Regions from separate parts of the Cytobacillus mangrovibacter genome, predicted to be linked through region 1. Evidence: predicted binding sites of a transcription regulator. Region 1 holds the regulator's gene; the other holds the start of a gene.
What was found. The regulator Rex, encoded in region 1, represses fermentation and respiration genes when NADH is low (regulators of the CRP and FNR family bind a similar motif). The targets are predictions, from matches to a motif close to TTGTGAAATATTTCACAA.
Positions count from the first base shown of each region.

Region 2: a site for Rex is predicted at 2,003-2,020, ahead of ACFYKT_RS05855 (nitrate/nitrite transporter). Genes of this name have one in related genera too.

Region 1 is NZ_JBIACJ010000016.1:54,181-58,397, reverse strand. It holds gene ACFYKT_RS19910 (ABC-F family ATP-binding cassette domain-containing protein) at 1-1,429, opposite strand, end outside; gene moaC (cyclic pyranopterin monophosphate synthase MoaC) at 1,575-2,063, shown strand; gene ACFYKT_RS19900 (redox-sensing transcriptional repressor Rex) at 2,090-2,746, shown strand; gene ACFYKT_RS19895 (YdiK family protein) at 2,780-2,986, opposite strand; gene ACFYKT_RS19890 (CPBP family intramembrane glutamic endopeptidase) at 2,983-3,714, opposite strand; gene groES (co-chaperone GroES) at 3,985-4,217, shown strand, end outside.
Region 2 is NZ_JBIACJ010000002.1:484,535-488,751, reverse strand. It holds gene ACFYKT_RS05860 (hypothetical protein) at 204-560, opposite strand; gene ACFYKT_RS05855 (nitrate/nitrite transporter) at 714-1,910, opposite strand; gene ACFYKT_RS05850 (Crp/Fnr family transcriptional regulator) at 2,135-2,836, shown strand; gene ACFYKT_RS05845 (catalase) at 2,905-4,217, opposite strand, start outside.

The DNA.
Region 1 (4,217 bases):
GGTTTGTAGGCTCGTCCAGAATTAAGAAATTAGCTCTTTGCATCATTAACTTAGCTAGTGCTAGCCTAGCCTTTTCTCCCCCGCTTAAAGTGGAGACATTCTTTAATACATCATCACCGGAAAAGAGGAAATTTCCTAACACTGTCCGGATATCCTTTTCGGGCTTTAAGGGAAATTCATCCCATAGTTCATTTAAAACACGTTTATTCGATGAAAGCTCAGCCTGTTCCTGATCATAGTATCCGATGAAAACATTTGACCCATGCTGAAAATGACCGGCAATTGGAGAAAATCTGTCAATAATTGTTTTTAATAATGTTGATTTCCCAACACCATTTGGTCCGACAAGAGCAATGCTTTCTCCTCTTGTGATCCGAAAGGAAATATTGTTTGAAATCTCTTCCTCACGGTAACCAATCGCAATAGAATTAGCCTTCAACACTTCATTCCCTGATTGCCTATCAATTTGGAATCCGAAAGAGGCTGATTTTTCATCCCCTAGCGGCCGATCGATCATTTCCATTTTTTCAAGCTGTTTTCTTCGGCTTTGAGCTCTTTTCGTCGTGGAGGCACGTGTAAGGTTGCGCTGAATAAAATCTTGAAGCTTTGCCACTTCCTCCTGCTGTTTTTCATATTCCTTCATTTCGTGTTCAAAGTTTGCTGCTTTTTGATCAAGATAAGCGCTGTAATTTCCAGTATATTTACGGATGTAAAGTCTGGACAACTCGTAAACCTGTGAAACGACTTTATCTAGAAAATATCGATCATGAGAGACGATTAGAATGGCTCCATCATATCCCTGCAGGTATTGCTCTAACCATGTTAATGTATCAATGTCTAAATGATTGGTAGGCTCGTCCAAAATTAAAATATCAGGTTTTGTTAATAAGAGCTTACCAAGAGCGAGCCTTGTTTTCTGTCCGCCGCTTAAAGTAGATATTTTCGTATCATAACTGAAAGAATGGAAATTTAATCCATGGAGGACTGAACGGATATCTGATTCATACTGATAACCGCCTTCTTCTTTAAATTGGACTTGGCGTCTGTCATATTCCGATAGAATCCTCTCGTATTCTTGCTGATTCCTTAATGCATCTGGGTCAGACATACGTTTCTCTAGCGAGCGTATTTCTCTTTCCTGATTTTGAAGATGCTCGAATACAGTCAACATTTCATCCCAAATGGATCGATCAGACTCTAAGCCAGTATTTTGAGCAAGATAGCCAATTCTTACGTCTTTTGGTTTAATAATATCACCGGAATCATAAGATATTTGTCCAGCGATGATCTTTAACAGCGTGGACTTTCCAGCTCCATTTCGACCAACAAGGGCAATTCGGTCTCTCGTTTGTACTTCTAGCTTTATATTCGATAAAATAGGATCAGCACCAAAATTTTTGTTTAACTGGTTTACTTGTAATAAAATCATTCTCTTCACCTCTATAGTATAGAGTAAGTGTAACCCATTCATATATGATGGGCAATAATGGATGATTATGTGAAAGTGTAGGATTGCACAAAGTACATACAAATGGATAAAAATAGTGTATCATTTTGTTGAGAGGTGTTTCTATATGACGGATTTTACTCATTTTAATCAAGAAGGAAGAGCGAAAATGGTCGATGTTAGTGATAAGCCTGAAACTGTTCGGACCGCAATTGCTCATTCAAGTATTACCGTAAACAAAGAAATATACGAAAAAATTACTTCAAATAAAATGAAAAAGGGAGATGTTCTAGCAGTTGCTCAGGTTGCTGGAGTGATGGCATGTAAGAAAACATGGGAAATAATCCCGATGTGTCATCCAATTCCACTGACAGGAGTGGATATTTCCTTCTCTTGGAAAATAGATCAAGAGGAATATATTTTGTTAATAACTGCATCTGTTAAAACAAAGGGAAATACTGGGGTAGAGATGGAAGCGCTAACAGCTGCATCTGTTTGCTCCTTAACTGTCTATGATATGTGTAAAGCAGTCGATAAAGGAATGATAATAGGAAAAACCTATCTAGTTGAAAAAACTGGCGGCAAAAATGGGGACTATAAAAGAGATACGATATAATGGAACTTCGGGAGAGTGGATGAAAAATGTCGAATGAAACAGTGAAAATTCCGCAAGCAACTGCAAAAAGGCTCCCTTTGTACTACCGTTTCCTGAAAAATTTACATTCTTCTGGCAAACAGAGGGTTTCATCTGCAGAGCTAAGTGAGGCAGTAAAGGTTGATTCTGCAACCATCCGCAGGGATTTCTCCTACTTTGGTGCATTAGGGAAAAAGGGATATGGATACAATGTCAATTATCTTCTGACCTTTTTTCGGAAGACTTTGGATCAGGATGAGCTGACAAAGGTAGCGCTTATTGGTGTAGGAAATCTAGGTACAGCCTTTTTAAACTACAATTTTCTCAAAAATAATAATACAAAAATAGAAGTAGCTTTTGATGTAGACAAGAATAAAGTCGGCACAACCATTGGAGATGTCCCGGTTTATCATATGGATGATCTGGAGAAGATCATTAAGGAACATAATATTCAAGTAGCGATATTAACTGTTCCCGCCATTGCAGCCCAATCGATTGCCGATCGGATTGTTCAGGGGAGTGTAAATGGAATATTGAATTTCACCCCAGCCCGATTATCGGTTCCGTCTACGATTCGGATTCATCATATTGACCTAGCTGTCGAGCTTCAATCACTTATCTATTTTTTAAAGCATTATCCGACTGTGGATGAAAAAGAAGAGTAAAAGCATATAAAAAATGAGCCCCAATACGGAGGCTCATTTATTTTTTAGTTCCTTTTGCCACTTGAAATGAAAGGCAACCATACGGAGGCCACTTCCAAGGTCAAAGGTAGCAATAATAATGAGAAAGACTGTGAATAGGCCCCAGCCATTTTCCCTTTGGATGTTTTGAGTAGCTAAATAAGTAAAAAGGAGTCCAAGGATGATGTAAATAATGCCAGAAAAAAGTGGTGTTCTTCTCATAGTAATCCTCCAATAAAGGCTTGAAGTTTCTCCATTTCCTTTAGCCAGTTTTCAATTTTGTCCTGATTTAATTGGATTATCACAACAAATGTATTCATGGATACATGAGCAAAGATAGGAACGATAATCCTTTTTGTTTTGACATAAAGGAAAGCAAATGTAAAGCCCATAGCTGAATATAAAAGGGTATGCTCAACCTCTGTATGTGCCAGTGAAAAAATAATTGAACTGAATAAAGCAGATAAGAAGAAATTAAACCGTTTATGAAGTGCGCCAAAAATGATCTTTCGAAAAACTATTTCTTCAAGTATAGGTCCAATGATTGAGCTGACAATGATAACGGCTGGGAAAGTTTGGATTAGCATCATGATATCTTGTGTATTTTCAGATCCCATTTCAATTCCAAGCAGGTTTTCAATGTTTGCTGCAATAGTTTGGGCAAAAAAGGCTAGAAAAACTCCGCCAATTGCCCAAGCGATAGAAGAAGAGATGGATGATGCATCTCTTAGCTCTCGGACTGACTTCATCTCTTTTCGCAATAGTGCTAAGGTGATGATTATTGTAATGGTGAAGCTAATAACGATCCAATAGGCTACCGCAAGTATTTGCATATCTTCAAGATTTTTACCCATCAAATCGCCTGCATAGACGAGCAGTGGAACTCCAATGATACTCGAAAATTGCATGGCAATATAAGTAATAAGAATAATCCAGTATTCCTTTTTCAATATCTTGTCTCCTTAGTAAAAGTTGGTCAAGTTCATATACATCTATTTTACTCATAATAGGGTTTATGTTTCAATTAGAAGCTTTCAGTACCAATTTTAATTATTATAGCAATATACATTTAGAAGCTTTCATGAATATTTTTTACAAAAAAGTTGAGCTTCACTCTTGCAAATAGAATTCATATTCTTTAATATAATAATTGTGTTAGCACTCAGACAGATAGAGTGCTAATAAATAATATTACATATATATTGAGGAGGTTGTTTCACTTGTTAAAACCACTAGGTGATCGAATTATTATCGAGCTTGTTGAAACTGAAGAAAAAACTGCAAGCGGCATCGTTTTGCCGGACACTGCTAAAGAAAAGCCTCAAGAAGGTAAAGTTGTAGCTGTTGGTACAGGCCGCGTTCTTGAGAATGGTGAGCGTGTAGCCCTTGAAGTTGCTAACGGCGACCGCATTATCTTCTCAAAATATGCTGGAACAGAAGTTAAATTCGAAGG
Region 2 (4,217 bases), on a different contig from region 1:
TATTGAGAAATAATAATCATGAATTAAATATGATTTCAGATTATCAATAAATCAAATTAGTACAAGCTTGTACCCACTAAATTATATTATACCTATTCCGGCAATTTGTTAAGTTTTATATGAAAAAAAATTTAAGACAATAAAAATAGCACCAACTTATATAGAAGGTGCATTAAAGTTTATTTAACCTTGTTTCTTCCTATTTAATATGGATAATTCCCATAAGGGTAATAAGGCGTTGGATAAGGTACAGGTGCTGGATAAGCAGATGGATATGGTGCTGGGTATGGATACGGATACGGGTAACTACCATAGCCAATGCCTGGTGATGCCAACGCTCCTACAGTTAGTCCACCTAACACCCCGCCTAAAAATGGTGCTCCAATACCGCCAAACCCTTGGTTAATTCCGCCATGGTGACCCCCTCCGTGATGTCCTCCTCCATGATTTCCACCATGGTGACCTCCACCATGATTTCCACCATGATGACCTCCACCATGATTTCCGCCGTGGTGACCCCCTCCATGATGCCCGCCGTGATTGTTTCTATGATTCATCATCTTTGATTCATCCCCCCACTTTAATTATTCATTCTCTTGTAATGTATGCAGGATAGATGTCCAATGAATGGGCGAACTTAGTTAGGTTAAAAGCAAACGATGTAACAATTGCCACAAAAAGTAGAGCAATCGTTACATCTATATTAATAAATACTATTGTGATAACTGACTCATGCCATTAAAGGATTGACTCTTAGAAGAATCTAATTTTTCTTGATAATACATCCACATAACAATAATTAAGCTAGCCAATGCTACTTGTGATAATGCCATGAAGCCAATCGCATAATGGCCAGTCAGATTAAATAAGAATGAAAGCATCAGCGGTGGGAAGAACCCGCCTAAACCTCCCATTGCAGAAACAATTCCATTAACAATTCCTGCTTGTTTTGAAAAATACATCGGTACTAATTTAAAGATCGTTCCATTCCCAATGCCTGCACAGAAAGCGATAGTCAAGCATCCGATAGAATAAAACGTTAATGTAGGATTGAATGCCAATAAGATTCCTGATAGAGTTAACCCAGCAAACACAAGCATTAAAATCTTAAAGGAGTTAAACTTATCACCTAGCCAGCCGCCTAATGGACGGACAAAAGTTGCAATCGCAATGAATCCTGCTGTTCGTAATCCGGCATCTACCTTATCCAATTCAAAATGTGCCACGAGGAAATTTGGCAAATAGATTGTAAATGCAACAAATGCACCGAAAGTTAAGAAATAAAACAAGCTTAAACACCATAATTTTTCATTTTTATAAACACTTTTGATTTGATCCTTAAGCGGTGTAACAACTTTTGGTTCATTCTTATCCCCTAAGAAAAAGTTTATTACTGCTACAACTAATACAATAATTAAAAATAGCTGGACAGTTGTTTGCCATCCTATTTGAGTCGCAATCACCGGAGCAGCAAATGTTGTTAGCGCTGTTCCAACATTTCCAACACCATAAATCCCGTTAACAAAGCCATGGCGTTCCTTAGGATAATATTTTGGTAATGATGTAACTCCTACTGAAAACACAGCCCCGCTTATCCCCAAGAATAGTCCGCCTATAAGCAAGTCAGTGAATGAGTTCGAGATACTAATATAGTAGATTGGGAATAACAACAAGATAAAGCTGATTGAAAATAGTTTTCTCGCACCAAAACGATTGGTCCAGTAGCCAATTGGAATTCTTAACACGGAACCGAGTACAACAGGGATGGCTGTTACTAATGCTAATTGATTAGCGGATAATTGGATTTCCTCTTTAATAAATGGCATTAATGCTGACAAAATAACCCATACCATGAAGCCGCCAATTAAACTAAATGTTTGAAGAGGTAATTGTATCGCTTTCGCTTTCATTTGAAAGTTCCCCTTTCGACCCTACCTTTTTCCAAAGCAGGATACTTAAAATCCTTATTTGAGTACATAGTAAAAAAATTGAGGATTTAAAGATGTGAAGAGGTTCACATTTTATTTGATGTTCATAAATTCTTCACAGTTTTGTACAGACCGTTTTCACATCTATCTATGTTAATATATAGTTAACAACACGGATAGATTTATTATTAAAAGGTGGGAAGCATATGGCTCAACCAATGAAACCAACACACTCAATTGAGATAAAAGAACTTCTTCATCTTGCTGATCGTACAATTAAAACGGTTAAAGGCCAGTATTTATTTCAAGAAGGGGAAAAAGCAGAAGAATTATACTTGATTATTTCTGGAAAAATCCAAATAAGCAAGATCACGAAGGATGGACGGGAACTAGCCTTGCGAATATGCAGCGATAATGATCTTTGTGGTGAATTAACTTTATTTACCCATTCACCAAGATACCTTCTAAGCGCTCTTGTCCTTGAAGAGGGTGAAATCGCCGTAATTAAAAGTGAGGTTATTGAAAGGGAACTCTTTCAAAATAGTGCACTCGCATTTGAATTTATGAAATGGATGAGCGACCATTTCCGCAGGACACAAACCAAATTCCGTGACCTTGTACTAAATGGAAAAAAGGGTGCATTATACTCAACAATCATACGTATGACCAATAGCTACGGGATCAAAAAGAGTGACGGCAGCATATTGATTAATCTGCCTTTAACCAACCAGGAGCTTGGCAATTTTTGTGGAACATCAAGAGAAAGTACGAATCGACTTTTAAATGAGTTAAAGCGAGAGGGGATAATCTCCATAAAAAAGGGGAAAATTACCGTTCATGACCTTAAATTTTTGAAGGATGAAATTGGCTGTGAAAACTGTCCTATTGTTTATTGTAGTATAGAATAAAGTACAAATGACACAGATCGTTTATGGTGTTGATTTAGCAAATCACACCATAAACGATCTGCATTTTTTCAAACCAACTTTCGATTCCAAAAGCGATGAGCAGCTATAGCTTTAATAAATTCACTTGTAAACCATTCCATATCATCTGCCATGACCACACCTACGCCATCCCCAATGCCATCCGATTCCAGCCACTGCTTTCCTTCATGCGTGGCACCTAAAGGCTTATAATGGGTAAATGCTTCATATATGAAGTATGCAGCATCTTTATTAAACTTCTTACTATCACTACTGCCCCTGACAATATAAACTGCATCAAACAAAACCGAATCTGTCGTTAAGAAGGTATGGTCAACTGTCAGTTCTATTCCACCAGTACCTCTCACTTTCCCTTGCCTTTCACTTATGATTTCTGCCAACACTCCATTAGCTTTTAATTTTTCCAACACTAATTTCACGTCATGCCCATTAAATCCATTTGTAAGAATAACTGCAACCTTTCGTGTATCTGGCTTTTTCTTAGTATTTTCCTGACTAAGCGCTGGTGAAGTCTTTTTTATATCAGATCCACCACCTTTTGGCGGGACGGCTCCGATATTGATTGCAAATGCTGTTGCCAATTCCAGACTTACATTAGCAAACATATCGACAACTTGCTGCTTTACTGATTCATTTTTCACTTTTCCAAGTTCAAAGCTAAAAGCATCAATAATATGCATTTTTTCGGGTTTGCTCATACTGTTCCAGAATAGCGTAGCTTGTGAGAAGTGATCCTTAAAGCTTTCGCTTCTAGCGCGGATTTTCTTGCCCTCTACCTTTTCCTGATAATGGACATAGCCGCCTTCCTGTTCACTCGCTGTGCTTGGGGTATTTCCAGCTAATGAGTTTCTATGATAATTGACCTTCCCAATATTAATTGTTTGACGTCCATATCCATCACGCTGATTATTGTGGAAGGGACATACCGGTCTGTTAATTGGCAGCTCATGAAAATTCGGTCCGCCAAGACGAATGAGTTGCGTATCAGTATATGAAAATAAACGGGCTTGCAGTAAAGGGTCATTAGTAAAATCAATTCCTGGTACAACATGACCTGGATGAAAGGCAACTTGCTCTGTTTCAGCGAAAAAATTATCGACATTTCGATTTAATGTCATCTTGCCTATCAATTTTACTGGGATATCTTCCTCCGGCCAAAGCTTGGTTGAATCTAAAATATCAAATTCGAACTTAAATTCATCTTCTTCATCGAGGATTTGTACTCCTAATTCGAACTCAGGGTATACCCCTCTTTCAATTTCCTCCCATATTTCACGGCGGTGAAAGTCAGGGTCTTTCCCTGAAATTTTTTGTGCCTCATCCCACACAAGCGAATGAGTCC